4 regions of the Sphingomonas sp. TX0543 genome follow, and region 4 is predicted to be linked to each of the others. Evidence: predicted binding sites of a transcription regulator. Region 4 holds the regulator's gene; each other region holds the start of a gene.

Region 1 (3,444 bases), 1.9 Mb from region 4:
TTCGCGTTGACCCGGAAGCGCCCGAATCTGCGCGCGCGGCCGGGATCGACTTTCAGATCGAGCGTCGCGGTGCGCGCAGTGCGATCAACGGTAACCTCGGGATCGCCGATCTTGGCGAACGGGAAACCCTGTTTGCCGGCCTGTTCGGTCAACCGCGCCTGTGCCGCGGCGATCGCGTCGGCGTTGACGGGATCGTTCTGCTTGACGCCGAACGCATCAGTAAGCGCGGCCGACCTGTCGCCCGCCGCCGCCATCCCATCGATCGTCACGGTAGCGAGGCGATAAAGCTGGCCCGGTGTGGCGGACAGCACCACCACCGGCTTGCCGGCGCCGGCATCCACGCTGGTTTGAACGCGCGCGTCATAATAGCCCTCGCCGCGCAGGAGCGCGACAAGCAACGTGGCGTCCTCCCGCGCGCGCCGATCGAGCTGGGCGGCATTGGCCGGCTCCCCGTCATGCTGATCGAGCACCGAAAGTTCGGCGAAGCGCTGCCGCAGCAAGGAGGACGCAACGTTATCGATCCCCTCGATGCGATAAGCGTAGCGCGTTTCGGCAACAACGTTTGCCGCCTCGGGCGCGGTATCTGCCGGCGCCTTGGCGAGATCGGGCCACGCCACGCCAATATCGGGCATCGGTGAAAGCGGTGCGTTCGGATCGAGCATGTCGCTCGCGCCGACAGGCGGCGTGACCGAAAGCGTTTCGGGCATGGGTGTTCGTTGCTGTGCCGCGGCGGGCGGCACGGCGAGGATCGCGACCAGTAATGCGGCGCCTCGCCGAACCATCTCAGCCTGATAGCGCGCGATCCCGCCGCGCGACAATGGTGTCGCCGCTAGGCCCTAGTGAATCGTGCCCACCACGCGGTCAGCCGCGAGCAGCTCAACCAGCCGCTCGATCTGGCGCCAGTGACAGAAGTGGATGTGATTGCCGATATCCCTGCTGCGATCGGCGCGCGCGGCGGCCTCGTCGGCAGCGGCGCGGCCATGGGTGACGAGCAGCGCCTCGGCATCGGCGAGCGTCGTACGCCCGGCTACATAAGGGAAGTTTTCCATGCGGCGCTCCCATTGCGCGCGCGCCGCCTAAGACTCCGTTCGGAAAGAGCCTTTCCAAAGCGTTTAGCGATCCGGGCACTGGCATCGTGACGCGCGACATGCCAAGGCGCGAGCCATGCCAGCCGAAAAACCCGCACGCCCTTCCGCCGCCGGCGGCTTCCTGATCGCCAGCGGCGTGCTCGGCGGCGCGATCCTCGGCTTCGCCGCAGGTCAGCCAACGATTGGGTTGCTGATCGGGCTGACAATTGGGATCGGCGTGTCGATCGCGCTGTGGCTGAGGGATCGCGGCTAGGCGACCGCGGGCGCCGCAGTGCGGTACCCAGCGCATCTTCACCACCGGAACCAACCAATCGCGGCGCCGATCTGAAGCGCGACGATCATTAAGAGCTGCGTGGAAGACGGCTCGTTGCGGGTCTTGTGCCGGAACAAATGCCGCGCGATCAGCGCTCAAGCAAGACGGCGCCATTGTGACTATCGAGCGTCTTATTGCGGCATCCGCAACAAGAGCTTGACCCGCCCGATCGGCTGCACCGCCTCGGCCGAAACAGTGACAGGCGCATAGGCTGGATTGTCGCTCATCAGCGTGAGCATCCCCTGCTGGGCGATAACCCGTTTGACGAGCAGGTCGCCGTCCCGGCGCAACACGAGGATCGCGCCGGTTCGCCCCACGTTGCGGTCGCCGCCGTCCACCACCAGCCGGTCACCATCCAGGATCGTCGGCGCCATCGAATCGCCCCGCGCGGTAATGATCGAGGCGGTGCGCGGAGCGATGCCGACTGCCATAAGCGTTTCCGGCGAGAAGCGCTCGGGGCGCAGGCGGCGCTCACTGCCGGGATCCGCCCCCGCGCCGGCCGCCGCCGACACTGCGATCCATGGCACCTCGATCATTGCCGCGCCCGCCGCCGTGCCGCCGAGAACGCTCTCCTCCACGCCGAAAAAGGCGGCGAGCGTGCGACGATCATCTTCCGCCAGCCGCTTCGGTGAGCCGCGCCCGACGAACTGCTGGAGATAGGCGACGTTGCGCCCGAGCATCGTCGATAACGCAGCGAGGCTTGTGCCGCGTGCCTCGGCAAGTCGCACCAGCGCTTCGCGTGGGTTTTTGCTCATTCCCGACATTAGTCGCAGGAAATTTCCTGGACAAGTTGGAAATCATGAGAGAACAAAAAAGGAACAGAGAATCGGGAGTCGAGAACGATATGTCGCTACTGGCCAAAATCGATCGCTATTTGCGCCGCACCGGCATGGCGCCAACCACGTTCGGCCGACGCGCTGTCCGCGATCCGCGTCTGGTGGGCGACTTAAGGCTGGGGCGCACGCCTGGTCCGGGTGTTTCAGCGCGGGTCGACGCATTCATCGCGAGCAGCCAGTGAAGCGGGGGCCGGGCGTGGTCGCCCTGCTGGAACGGGCGCTGAGCAACTCGGCCGGACGGAGCGGCGCGAGCATCGCCTTTACCGATAGTCACGCGACGGAGTGGCACAGCGCGACCTTCTCCGGCATGCGCCACGAGATCGCCGGTGGCGCGCCGACGAGTGCGGCGCTGGACCAATGGCTGGCGGGTCTGAGGGAAGACACGCTGCCGATCCTGGGGCATCTGGTCGCCGATATCGCGGTGGCGTCAGTGCACCGGGCGCCAGCCCGCACCAGCTTCCGGCTGGAGGCGCTTACCGTGGCGGAGAGTTGACCGCCGCTCAGATTCCGCCGGGCACCGATTCGCGCCCGACCGCGGCAAGCGCCTCGGCCAGATCGGCGATGCAGCGATCGACCTGCGCCGAATCCGGCGAGCGGACCACGAAATTGGCGCCGGTCCTGCCCTCACGGAAGAAGGGGTAGCTGCCGATCGCGACGCCCGCATGGCTGCGCTCGATCCGGCCGAGCAGCTCCGCGACCTCGCTCTCGGCCACCCAGCAACCGAGCGTACCGCTCACTACCGGGCGGCCACCTTGCAGCGTGCCCGTCAGGGCGTCGAGCATCCCGGCCGTGATGCTGGGAACCCCGGCCATGATAAAGATATTGCCGCAGCGGATGCCGGGCGCGCCCGACATGCGATTCTCGATGAGGTCCGCCCCCTCCGGCACGCGCGCCATACGCAGGCGTGCATCGGTAATGCCGCCACGAGTGGCATAATAATTCTCCAGCACCGCGACCGCCTTTGGATGATGGACGACGCCTACACCCAGCGCCGCCGCGATCGCATCGACGGTGATGTCGTCATGCGTCGGCCCGATGCCCCCGGTGGTGAAAAGATAATCGTTGCGCGCACGCAGGGTGTTCACCGCCTCGACAATCGCTTCCTCGCGATCGGCGACGACACGAACCTCGGCGAGCCGGATGCCCTGCACGTTTAGCCACAGCGCGATCTGCGCGACGTTCTTGTCCTGCGTTCTGCCGGAGAGAA
Region 2 (3,444 bases), 510 kb from region 4:
CACTTCGCGCAGCACATAGGAGAAATCCTCGCCGCCCATCATCGGGGCAGGCATTTCGGACCAGCCACGCTCGCCGGAAATCTCGCCCGCGAGGCTGCGCATCAGCCCGGTCGCGCGTGGATCGCACATCGTGACCGGATAGCCCGCGTCGATCCGGATCTCGGCGGTACAGCCGTGCGCCGCCGCCACGTCGGTCGCGATGCGGCGGAAGGCGGCGCGCGCATTCTCGCGCGTCGTTTCCGACAGCGTGCGCAGCGTGCCCATCAGCTTCACCTCGTCGGGAATGATGTTGTGCGACGAGCCGGCATGGATCTGGGTGATCGTCAACACCGCCGGATCGCTCACCGGCACGCGCCTGGCGATGAACATCTGGAGCGCCGAGACGATCTCGCACGCCACCGGGATCGGATCGATGCAATCATGCGGCATCGCGGCATGCCCGCCCTTGCCGCGCACCACCGCGTGGACTGTGTCCGTCGAGGCGAGCAGCGGCCCGTCGCGCCCCACAAATACGCCCGCCGGCGCGTTGGGCGAGATGTGGAGCGCGAAAGCGGCATCGGGCCGCGCGATGTCGAGCAGGCCATCCTCGATCATGTGCCGCGCCCCGTGATGCCCTTCCTCGCCGGGCTGGAACATGAAGACGATCGTTCCCGCCAGTTCGTCCCTGCGCGCGCACAAGGCTCTGGTCGCTCCCACCAGCATCGCGCTGTGCGCGTCATGGCCGCAGGCGTGCATCGCGCCGGGGATGGTGGAGGCGAAATCCAGCCCGGTCTCCTCGGTCATCGGCAGCGCATCCATATCACCGCGCAGCAGGACAGTGCGGGTGTTGCTCCCCTCGCCGGCGCGCCCGCCGCGCAGGATCGCGACGAAGCCGGTGGTCGAGCTGCTGTCGTGGATTTCCAGCGGCAGGCCGGCGAGCGCGGCTTTCAGCTTGCTGGTGGTGCGCGGGCAATCGTTGCCGATTTCCGGCTCGGCATGGATCGCGCGGCGCAGCGCGATGACGTCCGCCAGTTCTCCGGCGCCGATCGCGGTCCAGTCGGTGCGGCGGTCGATGGTCGAGGTCATGGGGATGCTCCTTTGCGGTCGATCCTAAGCCTCACGCACCGGGTCGGTCCAGCTAGAACAATTCGCCTTGCGGCCCCGCCGGCGGGCGGAACAGGTCGGTGCGCAATTGCATCTTTTCGCCGTTGCGCTCGATCCCGTGGCGCCGCCGCGCGATCAGGAATCGCGCCCGCAGCAGATCGCCCCACGGGCCTTGCCCGCGCATCCGCGTAAAGAACCCCGGGTCATTATCCCTTCCGCCTCCGCGCATCGACTGGATGATCGACATCACCTTGCCCGCGCGCTCCGGGAAATGCTCGTCCAGCCACGCGCGAAACAGCGGGGCGACCTCCCACGGCAGCCTGACCGGGATGAAGGACACGCCGCGCGCGCCGGCCTCCGCCGCCCGCGCCACGATCGCCTCCACCTCGTCATCCGTGATCGCCGGGATCACCGGCGCCATGTTCACATATGTCGGGATACCGGCGTCCGCGAGCCGTCGCACCGCCGTGAGCCGGCGCTCGGGATGCGGCGCGCGCGGCTCGATCGTCATCGCGATGCGCGGCACGAGCGAGGTGATCGATACGGCCACCGCCACCAGCCCCTTCGCCGCCATCGGCGCCAGCAGATCGATGTCGCGCACCACGCGATCGGACTTGGTGGTGATGACGAGCGGATGATCACATGCCGCCAGCACCTCGATCACCTGCCGCGTGATCCGCCACTCGCGCTCGATCGGCTGATAGGGATCGGTGTTCGTTCCCATCGCGATCGGCTGGCAGACGTAGCTTTTCTTCCCCAGCTCCTCGCGCAGCAATGGCGCGGCATCGGGCTTGGCGAACAGTTTCGTCTCGAAATCGAGGCCGGGGGACAGATCGTGAAAGGCATGGCTCGGCCGCGCGAAGCAGTAGATGCAGCCATGCTCGCAGCCATTGAATGGGTTAATGGAACGATCGAAAGGTACATCGGGCGACTTGTTGTAGCTGATGATCGTCTTGGGCTTTGCAATCGTGACTGTCGTCCTAAGCCGGGATGGCTCACCGTCGACTCCGTGTTGCGCGTCGAGCCAATCGCCATCAGCCTCGCGATCGGGCAGGTTGAAGCGCCTGCTCGTTGTATTCCCGGTTGCGCCTCTGCCAGCGATCTTGAACATAGCGGGAGTAGAACATAAAAAGAACAAATGCTCAAGCGCGTCAAACCGGCGACGGCGGCATTCGCCCAGTTGTTGCCTTTCCTACTGTTTCGCTGTGATCCCGTAAGCGCCGTTGCGACCAGCGGCATCTTCCGCCTATCATAGAGCTATGGATGACAATCGACCCGCATGGGATCAGCGGATTGCGGACCGGCTGAATGGAGCGGTCGTGCTCGTCGGGTTGACTACGGGTACGAGAACTGCGGTCGCGTGCGGACGATTTTGAGGCTCGGATGAATGTCTGACTTGGAGACCACACCCGAGGTTCCAAAGTTACTTTATAAGTATCGTGCGCCAGACATGGACAAGCTCCGGCACATCTTGATCGGTGACGAGCTATGGGCCTCCAATCCGACCGACTTCAACGATCCGTTCGACTGTTTTCCCTTCATCGATAAACGCGGAACATACGGTGAGGCGAAAAACTGGATCAACGTTCGACAAGAACGCGGTGCCGCACAAGTGGGTCGCAACAACCGCCGCGCCTTCGCTCGGAAGATCGCCAAGGATGGCGTCGCAGCGATCAGCGAGAAGAGCACGGCCGAACTTTGGAAGGAATCGATCGCAGGTTTCGGCGTCGTGTCGTTCGCGGAGTCCTGCCAAAACATCCTTATGTGGAGCCATTACGCCCGCGATCACTCGGGCGTCTGCCTCGAATTTGCCACCGCTCACGTCCCATTCAATGGCGCAGGTAAGGTCGTCTATGATGCGAAAAGGCCGGTGTTCCGGCCGTTAGACAGAGATCGAACTGACCTTATGGAACGCATCCTCCTTCGCAAGGCAGATTTTTGGGAATACGAGCAGGAATGGCGCTGTATCCAGATTAAGGAGGGCCCCGGCAAGATGCCGTTCCCGGCTGCGGCGTTGACCACGGTCATCTTGGGAGCCGCCGCAAAGCCTGATTTTGTCGAAAACCTCGAATCTCTTGTAGCCCAACGCAAGATTCCCGTTCCCATCAAGAGGGTCGAGTTCGATCCGGAATTCTTCAAGGTTCATTTGAGACACGGCTGATCGAAGCTGAGGAGCCAAACCATCATTTGGCATCCGCGGCTATGACAGCTTTTCTCGTTTTACTCCTGATACTTGGGCGTCCACTCTCCACCCAAATCCGGACATTCCACTACTACACAACCGTGTGTGCACGCTCGCAGCCGCGATAGGGGTTGATCGAGCGATCGAAGGCGCGGGGGATGATCGCCGAGCCAGTCTCC
Region 3 (3,444 bases), 600 kb from region 4:
CACCGCCTGCATGCTGATCCGACCGCCGTCCGGGAATGTCACGCTTACATCGATCACAGCAAGAACCACCCCGTTCTCCATTGTGCGATCAATCGTGCATCGGCATCCATGATCGTCGCGCCTGTCCTGCAGAGCAAGAAGCACCGGCAGAATATCCCGTTCGAAGTCGGTCGCGACTCGAAGGAGACGGCGAAGGTCGAGCACGGGGTAGACGTAGGCACCGTACGCTTCCAGTCTGGTGGCGGGCGTCGAACTTCACCAAGGCCGAAAAAAAATGCCTGAATGAGACCGCGTTCGCCTTCCGGCGCGGAGCTGCTGGCCGATGCCTCGACATCACCGGCATAGGCCGCTTAAAATCCAATCCAGAGAAGGACGAGGCGGACATCATGGTCTTCATCCTCAGCTTCGGCTTGTCGAAGCCAAGATAGCGCACGGTGCACGCGAAGCCCCAAAGGCTTCTGGAAGCCGTCCCGCGGCGAACGCTGCTTCTCCTTCAGAGCTTCGGGATGAGGAGTATTGCCCAGCGGATATCGATAAACCATGCGCGCAGCCTAGCGCGAGGAATTCTGACGGAATAGACCACGGCGTGATCAGTTTGGAATTCGCGATACGGCGCGGATCCACTCATCAATTTCCGCTTCAACCCAAACTGCGCATTTGGGCCCCAGCGATCGTGACTTGGGGAAACGCCCTTCGCTCATCCGCTGATAGATGGCCGAACGACGCAGCCCGACGCGGGCCATCACTTCCGGCAGTCGAAGAAGTCGGGCCGGCGACACAGTTTCCGCCGACGGCAGGCAGGGCGTTTCATCTTGAGCTGAATGCGACATTGCTGATCTCGATTGTAAAGTTCGGTCCCCTCCGAACTCCTAGGCCTACCGTGAGAGCGACATGGCGATGTCGCGATTGGCGAAATCATCGATGTGCTTGGCAAGCATTCGCGCCACCAGCTGCGCCGTTCCGCGCGCCCACCGAGGCCGCAGATCCTCAATCCGACGTCCCAGAGTCCGCTGCAGATGGACAGGCAGGCTGGTGAAGAACTCTTCGAGAAATTCGCCCATCTCGCCATGCATCCACTCGCAAGCGAGATCTTCCTGCCCGGCAAGAGCGAGGATCATGCTGGCTCGCGGGTGAGCTCCACAGGCGGCAAGCACACGAGCTGCCTCGTCGAGCCCGATGGGCCGCTCACCACGCGCAACGCGAAGCAGGGTCTCGCGATGCATCCCGCTTTCATTGGCAATCCTGTGGCGTGGTTTGCCGGCAGCATCGATCGCATGGGCAAGTACGCGAGCCAGGCTTTCATTGGCGGGTCTGGCGGCGGCGGTTGGATGGTGCATGGTTGTCTCCTCGTTTCTTCAATGGTGCGACTCGCAGGCATATCGCGAAGCATCCCATGTAGGAAAATGAAAAGAACATAGGTGGAACATCTCGTTTAGAGGCGAATCGGTTCCTCTATCCGAGTCGTCGCCGAATCGCGGCTAGCGTGACGGTAGTCACCGACACATAAAGACTGATTTAGCGCCATTATCGTCGGTTTTGATCGTCGGGCAGGAAAAGATGTGTCCGCATCTGTCCGCCTCCAGCGGAGATCAGATCACAACTCTTTCCTACAAACATTTCCTAGATGCATGTGGAACACACAGCGAACGCAAGGACGCTGTGACCACCCCTCCAACCGGAGCTTCACATGCAGTCACTCACCCTCCCCCGGCGCGTCGGCGTCACGGGTCTCGGCCCAAAGCACCTTGGCAATGCCCTCAACATTGCCATCCCGTTCGCAGTCGCGGCGCTTGCGGCAAGCGCCGCCTATGCCGGCGCTGACACGACCTTCACCCCTGCCCTCACCAAGTTCACCGACTTTCTCGAAGGTTCGGGCGGCAAGATCATCACGGTTCTCAGCCTCGCTGGCGGCCTGATCGGTCTGGCATCCGGGCGCTTTTCGCTCGGCCAGGTCGCCGTTCCGGTGGGCGTCGGCATCGGTGTCGGCACCGGTGTTCCGATCGTCACCTCGGTCGTGACAGCGGTCATCTGAACGGTCGGACGAGAAGGCGGCGTCGCCATGGCAGACCCTTACATCATTCCCCGGCGCCTCGATGACCCGGAGCTTATCGGCTTCTGGACCATCGACGAGTTCGCGGGAATGCTGGCCCCCTTCACCTGGGGGATCCTCACCCAGCATATCTTTATCGGTATCATAGTCGCCTTCGGCGCCTGGTTCGCATTGCGAAAGGCAAAAGCAGGACGCGCCAGCTCCTGGGTAGCCCATGCCGCATATTGGTATCTGCCTGCAGGATTTCTGGGCCTCAAGGCAACGCCGCCTTCTCACTGCCGACTGCTTGCCGGTTGAGGGGAAGCCCATGTTTTCCGACATATCACACGAACGTCAGCAATCGCTGCTGCGCCAGCGGAACCTGTTCGCGCTTACCAGTGCCGGTCTCGGCCTCGCACTGGTCGTAGCAGGGAGCCTTGCCGCCACCCGCGACCGCGAGGTCGTGCTGGTGCCGACTGTTTCCAAAGGGCTCACGGTGAGCAGCGCCGGGGTCGAGGCCGACTATCTCGAGCTTGTCACTCGTGATGCCGCCCTTGTCCTCCTCAATCGCAGTCCGGAAGGCCTCGATTACTGGATGAACGAGATCCTGAAGCTGGCAGATCCCGCAAGCTATGGGCAGCTCAAAGCTGAGCTCGTGCGGATTGTCGAGGAACAGCGCGGTTCGGACGTTACCCAGGCATTCGTGATCCGGTCGATGAGCGTCGATCCCAAGGGTCTGACCTCGGATGTGACCGGCACTCTCAAGACATTCGTCGGCGCGCAGGTGATTGCGAGCGACGAGCGCCGCTTCCGCTTCAGCTGGACCTACCGCGGCCTGCGCCTGGCGCTGGCAGGGTTCGCGCAGCTCCCCCCACAGGACAAATCGAAGGAGGCCCAGTGATGGCTTACCGAAAAGATGCCCACGCTCGGGTCCGATTTCTGAGTGCGGCAGCACTGCTCACAGCAGTAGCATCCCCCGCTCATGCCGCCGACCAGTTCAAGCAAGCGGCCGATGGTGCCGGGATCGAGTGCAGCGTTTCGGCGCGGGAACTGACCCGCTTTGCGCTGGTCGACGACCAGTTCGCCAGCGTCTCGAAGATCTCGACCGGGACGCCCTACAACGACTTTGCGGTGACCAACGAGCCGGTGCGCGGGGATATCTACGTGTCCGTGCCGGAAACCTACGCCGCCCGGGCAATCAGCTTCTTCGCCACCACGAAAAAGGGCTTCGTCTACAAGGTCGCGTGCCGGGTTGAGCAAATTCCGGCGACCCAGGTCTTCGTCACAAACCCCGCGATCGCGAAGAACCAAGCGGCGGACTGGGAAAGCCAGACCCCGATCGAGACCAGCGCCGTCAGGCTCATTCAGGCCATGGCCAACGACCGGACTGTCGATGGCTTCGAGGTCCGCCAGTC
Region 4 (3,444 bases):
GAGTCTCTGGTCGGGCCAAGCTTCCAGTTATCTTTCGCGGCGGTGACGACGATCGTCGCCCTGCACGAGCATCCCATGGCCCGGCGCTGGTTCATGAAGCGGGACGAGGGCTGGATCGCGCGGATATTGCGCGATGGCGGATCGCTGCTCCTCACCGGCCTGATGATCGAATTCGCGCTGATGCCCATCGCGGTGTATCACTTTCATCGCGCGGGGATTTACGGCGCTTTCGCGAACATCGTCGCGATCCCGCTCACCACCTTCGTTGTGATGCCGCTGGAGGCGCTGGCGCTGCTGTTCGACGCGATCGGGGTCGGGGGCCCGCTGTGGTGGCTGACCGGAAAGGCGCTCGCGTTGTTGCTGTGGATCGCGCGAACGACGGCCGCCGCGCCAGGCTCGGTGACGGCGTTGCCCGCAATGCCGGGGGCGGCCTATGCGCTGATGGCGGTCGGCGGATTGTGGCTGGCATTGTGGCGGACGCGATGGCGGCGGCTCGGCTTCATCCCGCTAACTCTCGGTGCGGGCTGGGCGCTGGCAACGCCGGCACCGGACCTGCTTGTTACCGGTGACGGACGGCATGTGGCGATCCGCACCGCGCGCGGCGATCTGGCGATACTGCGCGACCGCACCGGGGACTATGTGCGCGGGATGCTGGCGGAGAATGCCGGCGCGGAGGATGATCCCCTGCCGCTGTCGGAGCAGCCGGATGCCGCCTGCAGTCGGGATGCCTGCATGATCACAAGGATGGCAGGCGGCCGGCGATGGCGCATCCTTGCGACGCGCAGCGGATATCTGCCGGCGTGGGCGCAGATGGTGGCGGCGTGTCGCGCGGCCGATATCGTCGTCAGCGACCGTCGCCTGCCGCGCGCCTGCACGCCGCAATGGTTGCTATTGGATCGCCCGATGCTGGAGAAAACCGGCGGCATCGCCATCAGCCTTGCAAGCGGAAGGATCGCGACGGTTCACGTTGCGGGCGATCGGCATCCGTGGGTCATTGCCGCCAGGACACTAACCTCCGCCGGCGCCTACCCGCGAAAGCCGGAGCGTCGTGCCAGCGAGCGCGATCGCCTCAATCGTAGCGACGCAACAGTCCCGCAAGCTTGCCCTGCACCCGCACCTGCGCCGGCGAATAACGCTGCGGATCGTAGCTCCGGTTGGCCGGATCAAGCCGGACCATCGCCCCCTCGCGGCGGAAATATTTGAGCGTCGCCTCATTGTCGTCGATCAGCGCGACGACGATCTCGCCGTCACGCGCGGTCTCGGTGCGGCGGATCAGCGCGTAATCGCCATCGAAAATACCCGCCTCGACCATGGAATCGCCCGCCACCTCGAGCGCGAAATGCTCGCCTGCCCCCAGCAGTGCCGCGGGAACCGGCAGCGATGACGAACCCTCGAACGCCTCGATCGGCATGCCCGCCGCGATCCTGCCGTGGAGCGGAATTTCGATCACATCATTCGCTGGTTGCGGAAGCGCGCGCTTCGCCGGCTGGGCCTGATCCGCGGACGGCTGACGCTGCGCCGCCTCGATCCGTTCAGGCATCTTCACCACTTCGAGCGCGCGCGCGCGGTTGGGCAGGCGGCGCAGAAAGCCACGTTCCTCAAGCGCGCTGATAAGCCGATGGACGCCAGACTTGGATTTCAGCTCCAGTGCATCCTTCATCTCCTCGAACGACGGAGAAACGCCGGTTTCGGCGAGGCGATCATGGATGAAACAGATCAACTCATGCTGTTTCTTCGTAAGCATCGCGATCCTCCGCAGGCGAACAGACGCGGAACCTTTACGGAACAAGCGAGGAGAGGTCAAGCGATCGGCAGGATTTCCGCCGATTCGCCAATTGCCGCGGGCGGAGCATATGGCTCACGCAGGATCAGGCAGGTCGCGCGCGCCAGCGTCGCGAGCATCGAGCTGTCCTGAATCGCGGCGGTGTAAAGCAGGCCACCGCGCAGTTCCGCACGTAGATAGTCCGTGCGCTCGTTATTGGCCGGCAGGGGCTCGCCGAGCGTCGCGCGCGTGGTTTGCGGCAACGGATCGCGCGCGCCCGCGATCGCCGCCGCGAGCGGGCGCACGAAAAGCATGCCGGTGACGAAGGCCGACACCGGGTTACCCGGTAGGCCGACGACCACGCAGTCGTCGCGACGCCCAGCCATCATCGGCTTGCCGGGCCGCAGTGCGATCCGCCAGAAATCGATCGCTGTGCCGGCCGCCTCCAGGGCGGGTCGGACAAGATCGTGATCGCCCACCGATGCGCCGCCGGTGGTGACGAGCATGTCCGCCCGGACATTGGCGAACGCTTCGGTAAGAACATCGAGCCGATCGGGGAGGATGCCGAGATCGACGAACTCGACCGGCAGATCCGCAAGCATCGCACGAAGCATCAACCGGTTCGATTCCGGCAGGCCAGTGCCCCCGCCGCTGCCCGGCTCGACCAGTTCGTCTCCGGTGGCGGCCAGCGCGATGCGTATGCGGCGACTGACTGTCACGGTGCGTGCGCCGCCGGTCGCGATCAGCGCAAGGCGCGCGGGGGTCAGCCGGTCGCCGGTGGTGGCGAGCACATCGCTCGCGTGAAAATCGAGGCCGCGCGCGCGGACATTCCGCGTGCGGTAGCGCGGCCCCTCTCCAGCGAGGCGCAGCAACGCGCCGTCGCGCTCCGCTTCTTCCTGCACCAGCACGGTATCGGCGCCCGGCGGCATCGGTGCGCCGGTAAAAATGCGCACCGCCTCTCCGGCATCAATCGCCCCGTCATGGCCATGACCGGCCGCGCTCTCCCCGATCACTCGCCATGGGCCGGGCATATCCGCGAAGCGGATCGCATAACCGTCCATCGCGGACAGGTCTTGCGCCGGCTGGCTGCGTTGCGCGACGACGGGCGCACGAAGATAGCGTCCAGCCGCCTCGATCACCGCCAGTTGCTCGGTATCGATCGTGGGAGCTAGCGCGAGCAGCCGCCGCTGCGCTTCGGCCACCGGCAGAAGGGGAGGATGTGTCATCCCGCCTTCATTGCATGGCCCCGCCGCCGGGGCCACCGCGAGATGATCGACAGCGCGCGACGCCGCCGATAATCTGCGCGCGATGAAGACGTTGCTCGATCCCGATCGCGCGCTGACCGAGGGCCTCGCCGCGATCCGCACGCAATATGACGTTCCCGAAAGCTTTCCGCCGCAGGTGCTCGCGGCGGCCGAAGAGGCGGCGAGGCGCGCGCCTGCCGCGCATGTCGATCGCACCGCGATTCCGTTCGTCACGCTCGATCCGGCGAGTTCGACCGATCTGGATCAGGCTTTCGCGATTGAGCCGGCAGGAAGTGATCTGCTGCTGCGCTATGCGATCGCGGACGTGGCTTGGTTCGTTGACGAGGGTGGCGTGCTCGATGGCGAAGCATGGCTGCGTGGGGAATCGCTGTATCTCCCTGACGGCAAGGCGCCGCTCTATCCGCCGGTGCTTGGCGA

Evidence for each region. The regulator LexA, encoded in region 4, represses DNA repair genes until DNA is damaged. The targets are predictions, from matches to a motif close to GTTCCNCNCTTGTTCT.
Region 1: a site for LexA is predicted at 2,206-2,221, ahead of ACM61V_RS05210 (S24 family peptidase). Genes of this name have one in related genera too.
Region 2: a site for LexA is predicted at 2,204-2,219, ahead of ACM61V_RS16925 (PA0069 family radical SAM protein). Genes of this name have one in related genera too.
Region 3: a site for LexA is predicted at 1,410-1,425, ahead of ACM61V_RS17355 (transcriptional regulator). Genes of this name have one in related genera too.

Annotation. Positions count from the first base shown of each region.
Region 1 is NZ_JBLZUS010000002.1:940,727-944,170, reverse strand. Features, by position in the region: gene ACM61V_RS05225 (autotransporter assembly complex protein TamA) at 1-782, opposite strand, end outside; gene ACM61V_RS05220 (hypothetical protein) at 837-1,049, opposite strand; gene ACM61V_RS05215 (hypothetical protein) at 1,165-1,341, shown strand; gene ACM61V_RS05210 (S24 family peptidase) at 1,533-2,156, opposite strand; gene ACM61V_RS05205 (hypothetical protein) at 2,416-2,730, shown strand; gene ACM61V_RS05200 (competence/damage-inducible protein A) at 2,738-3,444, opposite strand, start outside.
Region 2 is NZ_JBLZUS010000002.1:3,394,207-3,397,650, reverse strand. Features, by position in the region: gene ACM61V_RS16930 (M20 metallopeptidase family protein) at 1-1,065, opposite strand, end outside; gene ACM61V_RS16925 (PA0069 family radical SAM protein) at 1,118-2,194, opposite strand; gene ACM61V_RS16920 (DUF2971 domain-containing protein) at 2,471-3,244, shown strand.
Region 3 is NZ_JBLZUS010000002.1:3,488,295-3,491,738, forward strand. Features, by position in the region: gene ACM61V_RS17345 (hypothetical protein) at 1-204, opposite strand, end outside; gene ACM61V_RS17350 (AlpA family transcriptional regulator) at 591-830, opposite strand; gene ACM61V_RS17355 (transcriptional regulator) at 876-1,337, opposite strand; gene ACM61V_RS17360 (hypothetical protein) at 1,688-2,032, shown strand; gene traL (type IV conjugative transfer system protein TraL) at 2,060-2,347, shown strand; gene ACM61V_RS17370 (type IV conjugative transfer system protein TraE) at 2,358-2,930, shown strand; gene ACM61V_RS17375 (type-F conjugative transfer system secretin TraK) at 2,930-3,444, shown strand, end outside.
Region 4 is NZ_JBLZUS010000002.1:2,888,650-2,892,093, reverse strand. Features, by position in the region: partial or broken gene ACM61V_RS14505 (ComEC/Rec2 family competence protein) at 1-993, shown strand, start outside; gene lexA (transcriptional repressor LexA) at 1,070-1,744, opposite strand; gene ACM61V_RS14495 (molybdopterin molybdotransferase MoeA) at 1,801-2,988, opposite strand; gene ACM61V_RS14490 (RNB domain-containing ribonuclease) at 3,071-3,444, shown strand, end outside.